DNA from 2 places in the Planifilum fulgidum genome. Region 1 is predicted to be linked to the other one. Evidence: riboswitches for the same ligand, from Rfam matches in the RefSeq annotation. Region 1 holds a riboswitch; the other holds the start of a gene.
The links. Region 1 has a riboswitch for S-adenosylmethionine ahead of BM063_RS01970 (homocysteine synthase). Riboswitches for the same ligand answer to the same signal wherever they lie in the genome.
Positions count from the first base shown of each region.

Region 2: it holds a riboswitch for S-adenosylmethionine, as region 1 does, so the genes downstream of both, BM063_RS05130 (nitrite/sulfite reductase) here and BM063_RS01970 (homocysteine synthase) in region 1, are expected to answer to the same signal.

Region 1 covers NZ_FOOK01000002.1:193,864-199,373, reverse strand. Annotated here, with positions in the region: gene BM063_RS01980 (ornithine--oxo-acid transaminase) at 1-402, opposite strand, end outside; gene BM063_RS01975 (FAD-binding oxidoreductase) at 602-1,954, opposite strand; SAM riboswitch class I at 2,289-2,398, shown strand; gene BM063_RS01970 (homocysteine synthase) at 2,475-3,776, shown strand; gene BM063_RS01965 (aminotransferase class I/II-fold pyridoxal phosphate-dependent enzyme) at 3,855-5,054, shown strand; gene BM063_RS01960 (trans-sulfuration enzyme family protein) at 5,017-5,510, shown strand, end outside.
Region 2 covers NZ_FOOK01000006.1:72,695-78,204, reverse strand. Annotated here, with positions in the region: SAM riboswitch class I at 1,361-1,483, shown strand; gene BM063_RS05130 (nitrite/sulfite reductase) at 1,549-3,174, shown strand; gene BM063_RS05125 (DUF3906 family protein) at 3,187-3,414, shown strand; gene BM063_RS05120 (phosphoadenylyl-sulfate reductase) at 3,471-4,205, shown strand; gene sat (sulfate adenylyltransferase) at 4,202-5,365, shown strand.

The DNA of each region.
Region 1 (5,510 bases):
GATCTCCGCCTGATCCCGGGGGATTCCCTTCACGTCGTAGGCCCAGCGGCGGATCGCCTTGATGGCCGTTTCCACCGCCTCCGCCCCGGTGTTCATCGGCAGGACCATCTCTTTTCCCGTCAGTTCCGCCACCTTCTGGTAAAATTTCCCCAATTGATCGTTGTGGAAGGCGCGGGAGGTGAGGGTGATCCGGTCCGCCTGCTCCTTGAGGGCGGCGATGATCCGGGGGTGACGATGGCCGTGGTTGAGGGCCGAATAGGCGCTCAACATGTCCATGTACCGATTGCCGTCGGCATCTTCCACCCAGACACCCTCCCCCTTGGAAAGGACGATCGGAAGGGGATGGTAGTTGTTTGCTCCGTAGCGTTCTGTCAGTTCGATAATCGCTTCGCTCGTGGTCATGGCGTCCTCCTTTTGTGGGCATGTTCCCCAAATCACTTATCCACATTGTAGTCGGAAGCGGCGTCGGAATCAATGATCGACTTCATTTGGGGAAACCCCCGGGTCTTCTTTTGCAGGAGGTTGGCGCCACCTGTTCCGATGCAGGAGGGTATTGGCAAAGGAGGGGCGTTCCGAGGGGGAGGGGGTGGGGATTCTGAACTTATCTCCGGAAGGCAGGGGGGATGCTTTGAGGGAAGCGAAACACATTTTCAGGATCGTATTTGGCTTTTACCCTTCGCAATCGGGGGTAGTTTGCTCCGTAGTAAACCGGCCCGGAATTTTTAATTCCTTGGTCCGGAACGTTGATATAGGACCCGACGATGAAAGGTTGGAGCTTCCGGCGCGTGTCGCGGACAAGGGCGATATTTTTGGCGGCTTCGGAACGTTTGATCCATGAACTGTTCCACTCGATGTAAAATTTGGCTTTCCGCCAGAAGAACGCCGTCGCCTCAGGGGGGATGCGGCTTACAGCGCCGCCCCAGTTGAGGAAAAAGAAACCTGCGGGGGATCCCGGTTTCGCTTTCTCTAAAAATTGACGCATGACCTGAATCGCCCTTTCCGGGAACGGGCGGATCGCGAAACCGGAAGAGAACTGGTTGCTCCACCTTTGGGTAAGGACTGGATCGGGAGGCAACAAAAAGTTTACTGCTTTCGGGTATGACAACCACCGGATGATCTTCGTCGTGGGAGTGCCGACGCTCAATACAGGCTTCAACAGGCGTACGGCCTCCCTTTTTGGTCCCAGGAACAGCCCCTGCACGGTGACACGGCCTCCGATTTTCGGGCCGATTTCCAAGTAGGTGCCCAGCCTCGTATCGACGGAAGGAGCCCATCGCTGCCATACTCTGAATACCTTTGCGAACTGATTCCATGGCCAGATGATGCGGAATACTGTCGCCCCGGCTGGGGCACGATGCACTTTGAATTTGTATTTGGTATATATCCCGAAGTTTCCGCCGCCACCTCCGCGGGTAGCCCACAGGAGGTCCGCGTGATGGTTTTTGTCTGCACGAATCACCCTTCCCTTCGCATCCACCATTTCCACGCCGATCAGGTTATCGCTGAGAAGGCCGATCGATCGCTGGAGAGGCCCGATTCCCCCGCCGGGTGTGATGCCGCCGATGCCGACGGAAGGGCTGTCACCAAAGGGTGCCATAAATCCTTGCCGTGCGAGGGTCTTCACGATTCTTCCCACGGTGTTGCCCGTCTCGACGATCGCAATTCCCCTTTTTTTATCCAACCAGATGTTTTTCATATCGCTTACATCGATGACAATTCCCCCGTTGACCTGGGAGAGATTTGTTTCCAACGCATGCCTTCCGCTTCTGGCGCGAATGGGGACTCGGTTCTCACGGGCCCATCTGATGGCGTTTGCTACATCTTGCGTCCTTTGGGCAAACACAAACACTTTGGGAAATCTGTTCGTATGGGGATCCCAATTCTTGCGCGCACGTTCATAGCCCGGATCCCCTCTGAAGATGACCCGCCCGGTCAGCCGCGCTTTTGATTTCAACCTTTCCAACCTCCCCTGAGTGAACGTTGCAAATTATCCTATGTGGAACATCGGGGCATGGCGTGGACCGATACAGCGACGAAACCCATTTTTTCGTCGCATCCATCGCGAGCATATGAATGAAACTTTTTTTGCCGTTGAAAAGCGGAAAGCCGACCCTTATTCACCGGTTGGGTCGGCCGGGCTTTCAACGCATTCGACTTTGCCGGCGGTGGAGAGGGCGTCTTCGGGTACGCATTTTTTGAAAAAAGAATGTTGACGAAATTCTGGGGAATCCCTTATAATTAAATACAAGTTTTCAGACGGGAATGACAAGGGAATACCGCATGCAGCACTCTTATCCAGAGCGGCGGAGGGACTGGCCCGATGAAGCCCGGCAACCCCGGACACCGTCCGGAAGGTGCCAATTCCTGCGGAAACCTTCGGGTTTCCGAGAGATAAGAGGAGAGCGGCATCACCAAGCAGCCTCTTCTCTGGATAAGGGAAGAGGCTTTTTATTTAAAAAAAGGAGGAATCGTCGATGGCGGAAGAAAGGCAGTATCGGCCGGAGACCTTGGCGGTGCACGGGGGGCAGGAACCGGATCCCACCACCCTGTCGCGGGCGGTGCCCATTTACCAGACGACTTCTTACGTTTTCCGCGACACTGAACACGCGGCCAATCTGTTTGCCCTGAAGGAGTTCGGCAACATTTACACCCGGATCATGAACCCGACGCAGGATGTGTTTGAAAAGCGCATCGCCGCCCTGGAAGGCGGTGTGGGAGCCTTGGCGACGGCCTCCGGCCAGGCGGCCATCACTTATTCGATCTTGAACATCGCCAAGGCGGGGGATGAAATCGTCTCCTCCAGCAGCCTGTACGGGGGGACCTACAACCTGTTTCACTACACCCTTCCGAAGCTGGGCATCAAGGTGAAATTCGTCGACCCCTCCGATCCGGAGAATTTCCGCAGGGCGATCACCGATCGGACGCGGGCCGTCTTCGGGGAGATCATCGGCAATCCCAAGTTGGATGTGCTCGATCTGGAGACGGTGGCTGCCATCGCCCATGAAGCGGGGATTCCCCTGATCGTCGACAACACCTTCGCAACCCCGCACCTGTGCCGGCCCTTTGATTACGGGGCGGACATCGTCGTTCACTCCGCGACCAAATTCATCGGCGGCCACGGAACGTCCATCGGGGGCGTGATCGTCGATTCGGGGAAGTTTGATTGGACGAACGGCAAGTTCCCCGAATTGACGGAACCGGATCCCAGCTATCACGGCGTGTCCTACACCGAAGCGGTGGGTCCCATGGCCTACATCATCAAGGCCCGGGTACAACTGTTGCGGGACATTGGCGCGGCCCTGTCGCCCTTCAACGCCTTCCTGTTCCTGCAGGGGCTTGAAACGCTCCACCTGCGGATGGAGCGGCACAGCGAAAACGCGCTGAAAATCGCCCGCTACCTCCGGGAGCACGACGCGGTGGAATGGGTCAGCTATCCGGGGTTGGAGGACCATCCGTCCCATGAATTGGCGAAGAAATACCTGCCCAAGGGACAAGGCGCCATTCTCACCTTCGGTATCCGGGGAGGCTTGGAGGCCGGGAAGAAACTGATCGAAAGCCTGAAGCTGTTCTCCCACCTGGCAAACGTCGGCGATTCCAAATCCCTGGTGATTCATCCGGCCAGCACCACTCACCAGCAACTGACGCCCGAGGAACAGTTGTCCACCGGGGTGACGCCGGATCTGGTCCGCCTGTCGGTGGGCACGGAAGCGGTGGAGGATTTGATCGATGACCTGGACCAGGCGCTGAAAAAGAGCCAGAGCGCGGTGGGGGTCTGACCCGGAGCAGGGTTCAGGGAAGAAGCCGCGGCTGTCCGGCCGTTTTTGGACATGCACACACATCTGGGAGGGATCGGCGTGCATCTCGACTCCCGATTGGCGCAAATCGGAACCCGGAAGGATGAAGGCACCGGAGCAGTCAGTTATCCCGTCTACCACGCGACGGCCTACCGCCATCCCGCCCTCGGGGAAAGCACCGGTTACGACTATGCCCGGACGGCCAATCCCACCCGGGATGTGTTGGAAGAGGCGATCGCCGCCCTGGAAGGGGGAGACGCCGGTTTTGCCTGCAGTTCGGGGATGGCGGCGATCCAGACGGTCATGGGCCTGTTTTCCCGGGGGGATCACCTGGTCGTTTCCCTGGATCTGTACGGCGGGACCTACCGGCTGTTTGAACAGGTGCTCGCGAGATACGGCCTGTCCTTCAGCTATGTGGACATGCGGGACCTCTCCGCCGTCCGGAGGGCGATCCGCCCCCAAACCAAAGCCCTGTTCGTGGAAACGCCGACCAACCCGTTGCTGCAGGTGGCCGATCTCCGCGCCCTGGCCGCAGCGGCCCGGCGCCACGGATTGATTCTGATCGTCGACAACACCCTCATGACCCCCTATCTGCAGCGGCCGCTCGCCCTGGGGGCGGACATCGTCATCCACAGCGCCACCAAGTATCTGGGCGGCCACAACGACGTGCTGGCGGGCCTGATCGTGACCAAGGGGGAGGAACTGACCGAGAAGATGCGCTTCCTTCACAACTCCATCGGCGCGGTGCTCGCCCCCCAGGACGCCTGGTTGCTGATGAGGGGGATGAAGACCCTGGCGCTCCGGATGGAGCGCCATCAGAGCAACGCGGAAGCCTTGGCCGGTGCCCTGGCGGAGCATCCGCTCGTGGAGCAGGTGTTTTATCCCGCCTTTGATCCGGAGGCGGCGGCGGTGCAGAGCTCCCAGGCGGCCGGTTTCGGGGGAATGATTTCCTTTCGGGTGAAGGATGCCGGTCTGGTGGCCCCCTTTCTCCGGTCCCTCCGGCTGATCTCCTTTGCGGAGAGCCTGGGCGGTGTGGAAAGCCTCATCACCTATCCCGCCACCCAGACCCATGCGGACCTGCCCGAGGAAAGGCGGCGGTCCATGGGAATCTGCGACCGGCTGCTGCGCCTTTCCGTCGGCATCGAGCATCCGAAGGACCTGATCGAGGACGTGAACCAGGCTTTGGCCCGGGCGGAAAGGATCGTGAGAGGAGGAGGAACCGGTGGAGTTCGGAACCCGGCTTCTTCACAACGGCAATGAGATCGATCCCCATACCGGGGCGGCCAGCATCCCGGTCTACCTGGCTTCCACCTATCATCAGTCCGATCCGGACCGGCCGGGCCGGTTCGATTACGCCCGTTCCGGCAATCCGACCCGGCTCGCTCTGGAGAGGACCATCGCGGAGTTGGAGGGGGGCGTCCGGGGGTTCGCCTTCTCCTCGGGAATGGCCGCGATTTCCACGGTGTTCCTGCTGTTTTCCTCCGGCGATCATCTCGTCGTGTCCCGGGATGTGTACGGGGGAACCTACCGGGTGCTCACCCAGGTTCTCTCCCGCCTGGGGATCTCCTGCACCTTTGTGGACACCACCGATTTGAAGCAGGTGGAAGCGGCGATCCGGCCGGAAACCCGGGGACTGTTCGTCGAGACGCCCTCCAATCCCACCCTGAAGGTGACCGACTTGGCCGGGGCGGCTGCCATCGCCCGCTCCCGCGGCCT
Region 2 (5,510 bases), on a different contig from region 1:
AAGGGACGTTCCTTTCCCCCGTCCCCTGAAGTTCCGGATATGCGTAAAGCGAAGATATGACAAATCCCGCAAAAACCGGGAAAAGCGACTCCGGATCACCTCCGATTTTCCGCAATTTGCGTCCGCCAGTCTCATCGGCACTGCTTCCCCGGAGGTCGCAGCATTTGGCAGTGGGGATGTATGGCGACTTTCGGGGAACAGCCCGTTCCGGGCGCGAAAATCTCCTTTGCCCCTTCTGCAAGCGCCCTGCACTCCGGTCCGCTTTCGCATGCAAACCATCCTCCACTTTTTCCAGGCGGGCACGTTCCACATCCGCTTCAGGTCGGTGAGCACTTCAAACCTTGGCGGCTTCATCCCGCCGGGGCGATGAGCTGCTGCCATGTCCAGGGCTGGAGCCCGGCCGGAAGTTCTTCGAACTGGATGGTTTCGATTTCCCATGGATACCAAGAGACGGCGGAGATTTCCCGATTCATTCGGTAATCCGGACAAAGAAAGCCTCCGTCGCATGCGGCAGACGGGAACACAGCGCGGGAAGCCGCCGCAGCCATCTCCGGAACCTGTTCAAGGCATTCCAAGATTCAATCGTTTCATCCGCTGTCCGGAAGCTTCAAAACGCCTCGACGGGACCGCCCCCACCCATATCCGGAAGCCGGACTTCCCGATTTTCTTCCAAATCTTCCACCCGTGCCAAGAGGATGCTTTGAATCTCTTCTCCGAGCAGCCTGTCCGTCACGGATAGGGCGGAACCTATGGGAAGAGCGATCACCCGCTCTTCACCCGTGGTCTATCCATTCCGGAATCCGTTCCGGCAAATGACGCAGCGGGAAAACAGGGGTCCCCTGTATTTTCCTCTTGCGGAAACGCATGCGGCATCACTTTCAAAAATAGCCGATCCCCGCATTTTGCTCGGCTGGAAACCGCCGGGTCGATGTGGAAACTTCGGCCCAAAGCCGATCCTCCCGACACGACAGCATCCCCCGTCCTTCACTTCAACTTGTTCCTGATTCTATGCCGTTTTCAGCAACCTCCTCATGGCCTGCGCTTTTTTGATTTCGCTGACCGCATCCGCACCCGCCGCCGGGAGGCGTACGGATTTTTCTTATTCTGACGGTTTCATAAACGCCGTCTCATCCGGCCGTTCACCGCACCACCCCTGTTTTCGCGGGCCGGGCAGGCTCACGCCCCTTCATCCCTGGAAACCGTCCAGGGTTGAGAGGTGGTTTTTGCATTTTTCTGTTGACATGTTAGAGAACTCGGGATATCCTGTGATTAAAACATAGTTAATTAACCTTATTTATTGGATTTTATAACTCATTAAGAAGGTTAGATTTTAAACATTCCTATGCATATTCCGTCCTATTCCTCATCCAGAGAGGCGGAGGGACCGGCCCGATGAAGCCTCGGCAACCCGTTTCGCCTCTCGCTTCGGAGGCGGGACACGGTGCCAATTCCGGTGGGGCACTAGGGTCCCTGAAGATGAGGAGGGAAAACCATTCCCTTTCCTCTTTTCAGGGAAAGGGATTTTTCATTTCAAAGGGGGAGTGAGCCATGGCCGAGCGGCGGAAGTGGAAATGGGAGGAGCATGCGGCGGAACTGAATGAGGTGGAGCGGCTGAAGCTGAAAAAGGACGGCCTGGACGTGATCCAGGATATTTACCGGTGGGCGAAGTCGGGCTATGAGTCGATTCCTGAGGAGGATTTCGTCCGCCTGAAATGGGCGGGCATCTATCAGCAGCGTCCCAAGGACGGACATTTCATGATGCGGGTCCGCATTCCGTCCGGACTGTTGAATTCCCGGCAGGTGCGGGTGCTGGCGGAACTGGCCCGGGACTACGGGCGGGGGCTGATCGATGTCACGACCCGCCAGTCGGTCCAGTACCACTGGCTGCGCATCGAGCACATTCCGGACATGTTCCGCCGGCTGGAGGAAGTGGAGCTTCATCCCTACGAGGCCTGCGGGGACTGCCCCCGAAATATCGTGGGCAATCCGTTGGCCGGCATCGACCCCCACGAGCTGATCGACACCCGTCCGATCGTCGAGGAATTGGAGAGAACTTTCCTTCTCAACCGGGAGTTTTCCAATTTGCCCCGGAAGTACAAAATTTCCGTCTCGTCCAACGTCTACAACGCGACGAACGCCCAGATCCACGACCTCGCCTTCACGCCGGCGGTCAAGGAGATCGACGGAAAAGAGGCGGTCGGCTTCCACGTCTGGGTGGGGGGAGGCCTCTCCTCCCGTCCGCACATGGCGAAGCAACTGGACATGTTTGTTCTGCCGGAGCAGGTGGTGGAGGTGGCCGTGGGCGTGACCCGGCTGTTCCGGGATTACGGATACCGGAAAAAGCGGCACCGGTCGCGACTCAAATTCCTCGTGGCGGACTGGGGGGCGGAGAAGTTCCTGGAGGTGCTCGAAACCTACATCGGTCCCTATCCGTCCCGGGGGAAGGACCGGCTTATCGGGTGGAATGCGGGGTATTTCACCGGAGTGCATCCCCAGAAACAGAAAGGTTACTTCTACGTGGGACTCAATGTGCCGATGGGCCGGACCTCCGCGGAGGAGTTTTTCCGGCTGGCCGATCTGGTGGATGAATACGGTTCCGGTTCGCTGCGGACCGTCAACACCCAGAACCTGATCATCCCCGACGTGCCGGAGGAGAGGCTGGATGATCTGCTGGCGGAACCCCTTCTCCAGCGGCTTTCGCCTTATCCCAAGCCCTTCGTCGGCCATGCGGTCTCCTGCACCGGAATCCAGTTCTGCAACCTGGCCCTGACGGAGACGAAGGCACTGATGCGCCGGGTGGTTGAATACCTGGACGAACAGGTGGAGCTGGACATCCCCATCCGCCTGCACATCAACGGGTGCCCCAATTCCTGCGGACAGCAGCAGATCGCCGACATCGGCCTGATGGGAGGGAAGATGAAGACGTCCGACGGGATGATCGAGGCGTACACCGTCTCCGTCGGCGGCCATCTGGGGAAAGGGGCGACCTTCAACACCCCTCTCAAGGGAAGGGTTCCGGCGGACCGGGTGGCCCCGGTGTTGAAGGAACTGATTCTCTTCTACAAGGAGCACCGCGAGCCGGAGGAGCCCTTTTGGCGCTTTGTGAGGCGGGTGGGAATCGACGCCCTGCAGAGGCGCTTCGACGAAATCCTGAGCCGGACTGCGGCGTCTTGAGGGGTGGCGCCGATGAGCCGGGAAGGGATCTATCTCTATAAGGTGTCCGCGGAAATACGGGGGAAAGGGACCGTTTATGTCATCCTGCTCGCCGCCAGCGATGAAGGGGCGTTCGCGGCGGCGGAGAGGGAGCTGGAGCGCCACTTTATCGCCGCGCCTCCGGTGACCGAAATGGTTATCGAGGAGAAGCGCTCCGCCGGAAAAGGAAAGGGCTTCGTCGTGGAGACCGCTGCGTTGTGAACGAGCGAACCAAAGGGGAGGGTGACGAATATGGAATGAATGGGAGGGATCAAAGAATGAATGAATCATCCGAAAAAATCCAGGTGGAGCGGAAGGAGATTCAAAGGGCGGCGAAGGATTTGAGGGATGCCCATCCCTCGGAGATCCTCGCCTGGGGGGTAAAAAAGTTCGGCTCCCGGAAGATCACCCTGGCGTGCAGTTTCGGGGCGGAGGATGTGGCCCTCGTCGATATGCTGCAGAGAATCGATCCGGAGGTGGACATTTTCTACCTGGACACGGACCTCCATTTTCCGGAGACGTACCAGACCCGGGACCGGCTGACCCGGCGGTACGGAAAGAAGTTTATCCGCGTTACTCCGGATTTGACGCTGGAGCAGCAGGCGGAAAAGTGGGGGGACCGGCTGTGGGAGCGGGATCCCAACCTCTGCTGCCGGCTGCGCAAGGTGGAACCCCTCAAGAAGATGCTGGTCGGTTACCAGGCTTGGATTACCGGCATCCGCCGGGAACAATCCCCCACCCGCGCCCATGCGGAAGTGGTGGAGTGGGATGAGGCCTTCGGCCTGGTCAAATTGAATCCCTTGGCCTATTGGACCCACGAGCAGGTATGGTCCTATATCCGGGAGCGGAACGTGCCCTACAATCCGCTGCACGACCGCCAGTATCCCAGCATCGGGTGCCAGCCTTGCACCATCCCCGTCAAACCCGGCCAGGATTTTCGGGCGGGCCGTTGGGCGGGGTTTGATAAAACCGAGTGCGGCCTGCACCCGAACCGGAAAGGGGAATCGCAATGACGGGAACCATCACTCCTCACGGCGGCACCCTGGTCAGCCGGATTGCCGCCGAAGGGGAACGGGAGGAATGGCTGAGGCGGGCGAAGGAACTCCCCGGCTGGCAGATTTCGCCGGTCACCCTTTCCGATTTGGAGTGCATCGCTACCGGGGTGTTTTCCCCCCTCACCGGATTTTTGGGGGAGGAGGATTATCTTTCGGTCCGGGACCGGATGCGCCTGGCGAACGGAACGGTCTGGCCGCTGCCCATCACTCTTCCGGTGCCGGAGGATCGGGCGGACCAGATCCGGGAGGGAAAACCGGTGGCGCTTTGGGGGGAGGACGGGCGGATCTGCGCGGTGATGGAAGTGGAGAGCCTTTACCGGATCGATCGGCGCAAAGAGGCGCGGGAAGTGTTCCGCACCGAAGATGAGAAGCATCCCGGCGTGGCCCGCCTGTACCGTTCTTCCCCGATTAGGGCCGGGGGACCGATCCACCTGCTGCGCCGGCCGGATCACGGCGCCTTCAACCGATTCATCCTGGATCCCTCGGAGACCCGGCGCCGGTTCCGGGAACGGGGCTGGCGCCGGATCGTCGGTTTCCAGACCCGGAATCCGATCCATCGGGCCCACGAGTACATCCAAAAGGCAGCCCTGGAAACGGTGGACGGACTGTTTCTCAATCCCTTGATCGGCGAGACCAAATCGGACGACATCCCGGCGGACCTTCGGATGAAAAGCTACCAGGTGATCCTGGATCATTACTACCGGCGCGACCGGGTGCTGCTCGCCGCCTTTCCGGCGGCGATGCGCTACGCGGGGCCGCGGGAGGCCGTGTTCCACGCCCTGGCCCGCAAAAATTACGGTTGCACCCATTTTATCGTCGGACGGGATCATGCCGGGGTGGGAGACTATTACGGCACCTACGACGCCCAACGGATCTTCGACGAATTTCGGCCGGAGGAGCTGGGGATCATCCCCCTCTTCTTCGAGCACAGTTTTTACTGCCGGCGCTGCAACGGGATGGCCTCCTACAAGACCTGTCCCCACGGCGAGGAGCACCACGTGATGCTGTCCGGAACCAAGGTGCGGGCCATGTTGAGGGAGGGGATCATGCCGCCGCCGGAATTTTCCCGTCCGGAGGTGGTTCGGGTCTTGATCGAGGGGCTCAAGGGAACCCGGTGACGGGAGGAGGATGTTTTCCGGGCCGCAAGATGCCGGATTTCCGCCGGAGGGTCGCCCTCCGGCCTTTTTGGTGCCGGACCGCCGAACCCGGACAGGGGGAGCCGGGGGTGATATAATGAAATTGTGCAAACCTTTTCTCCATATA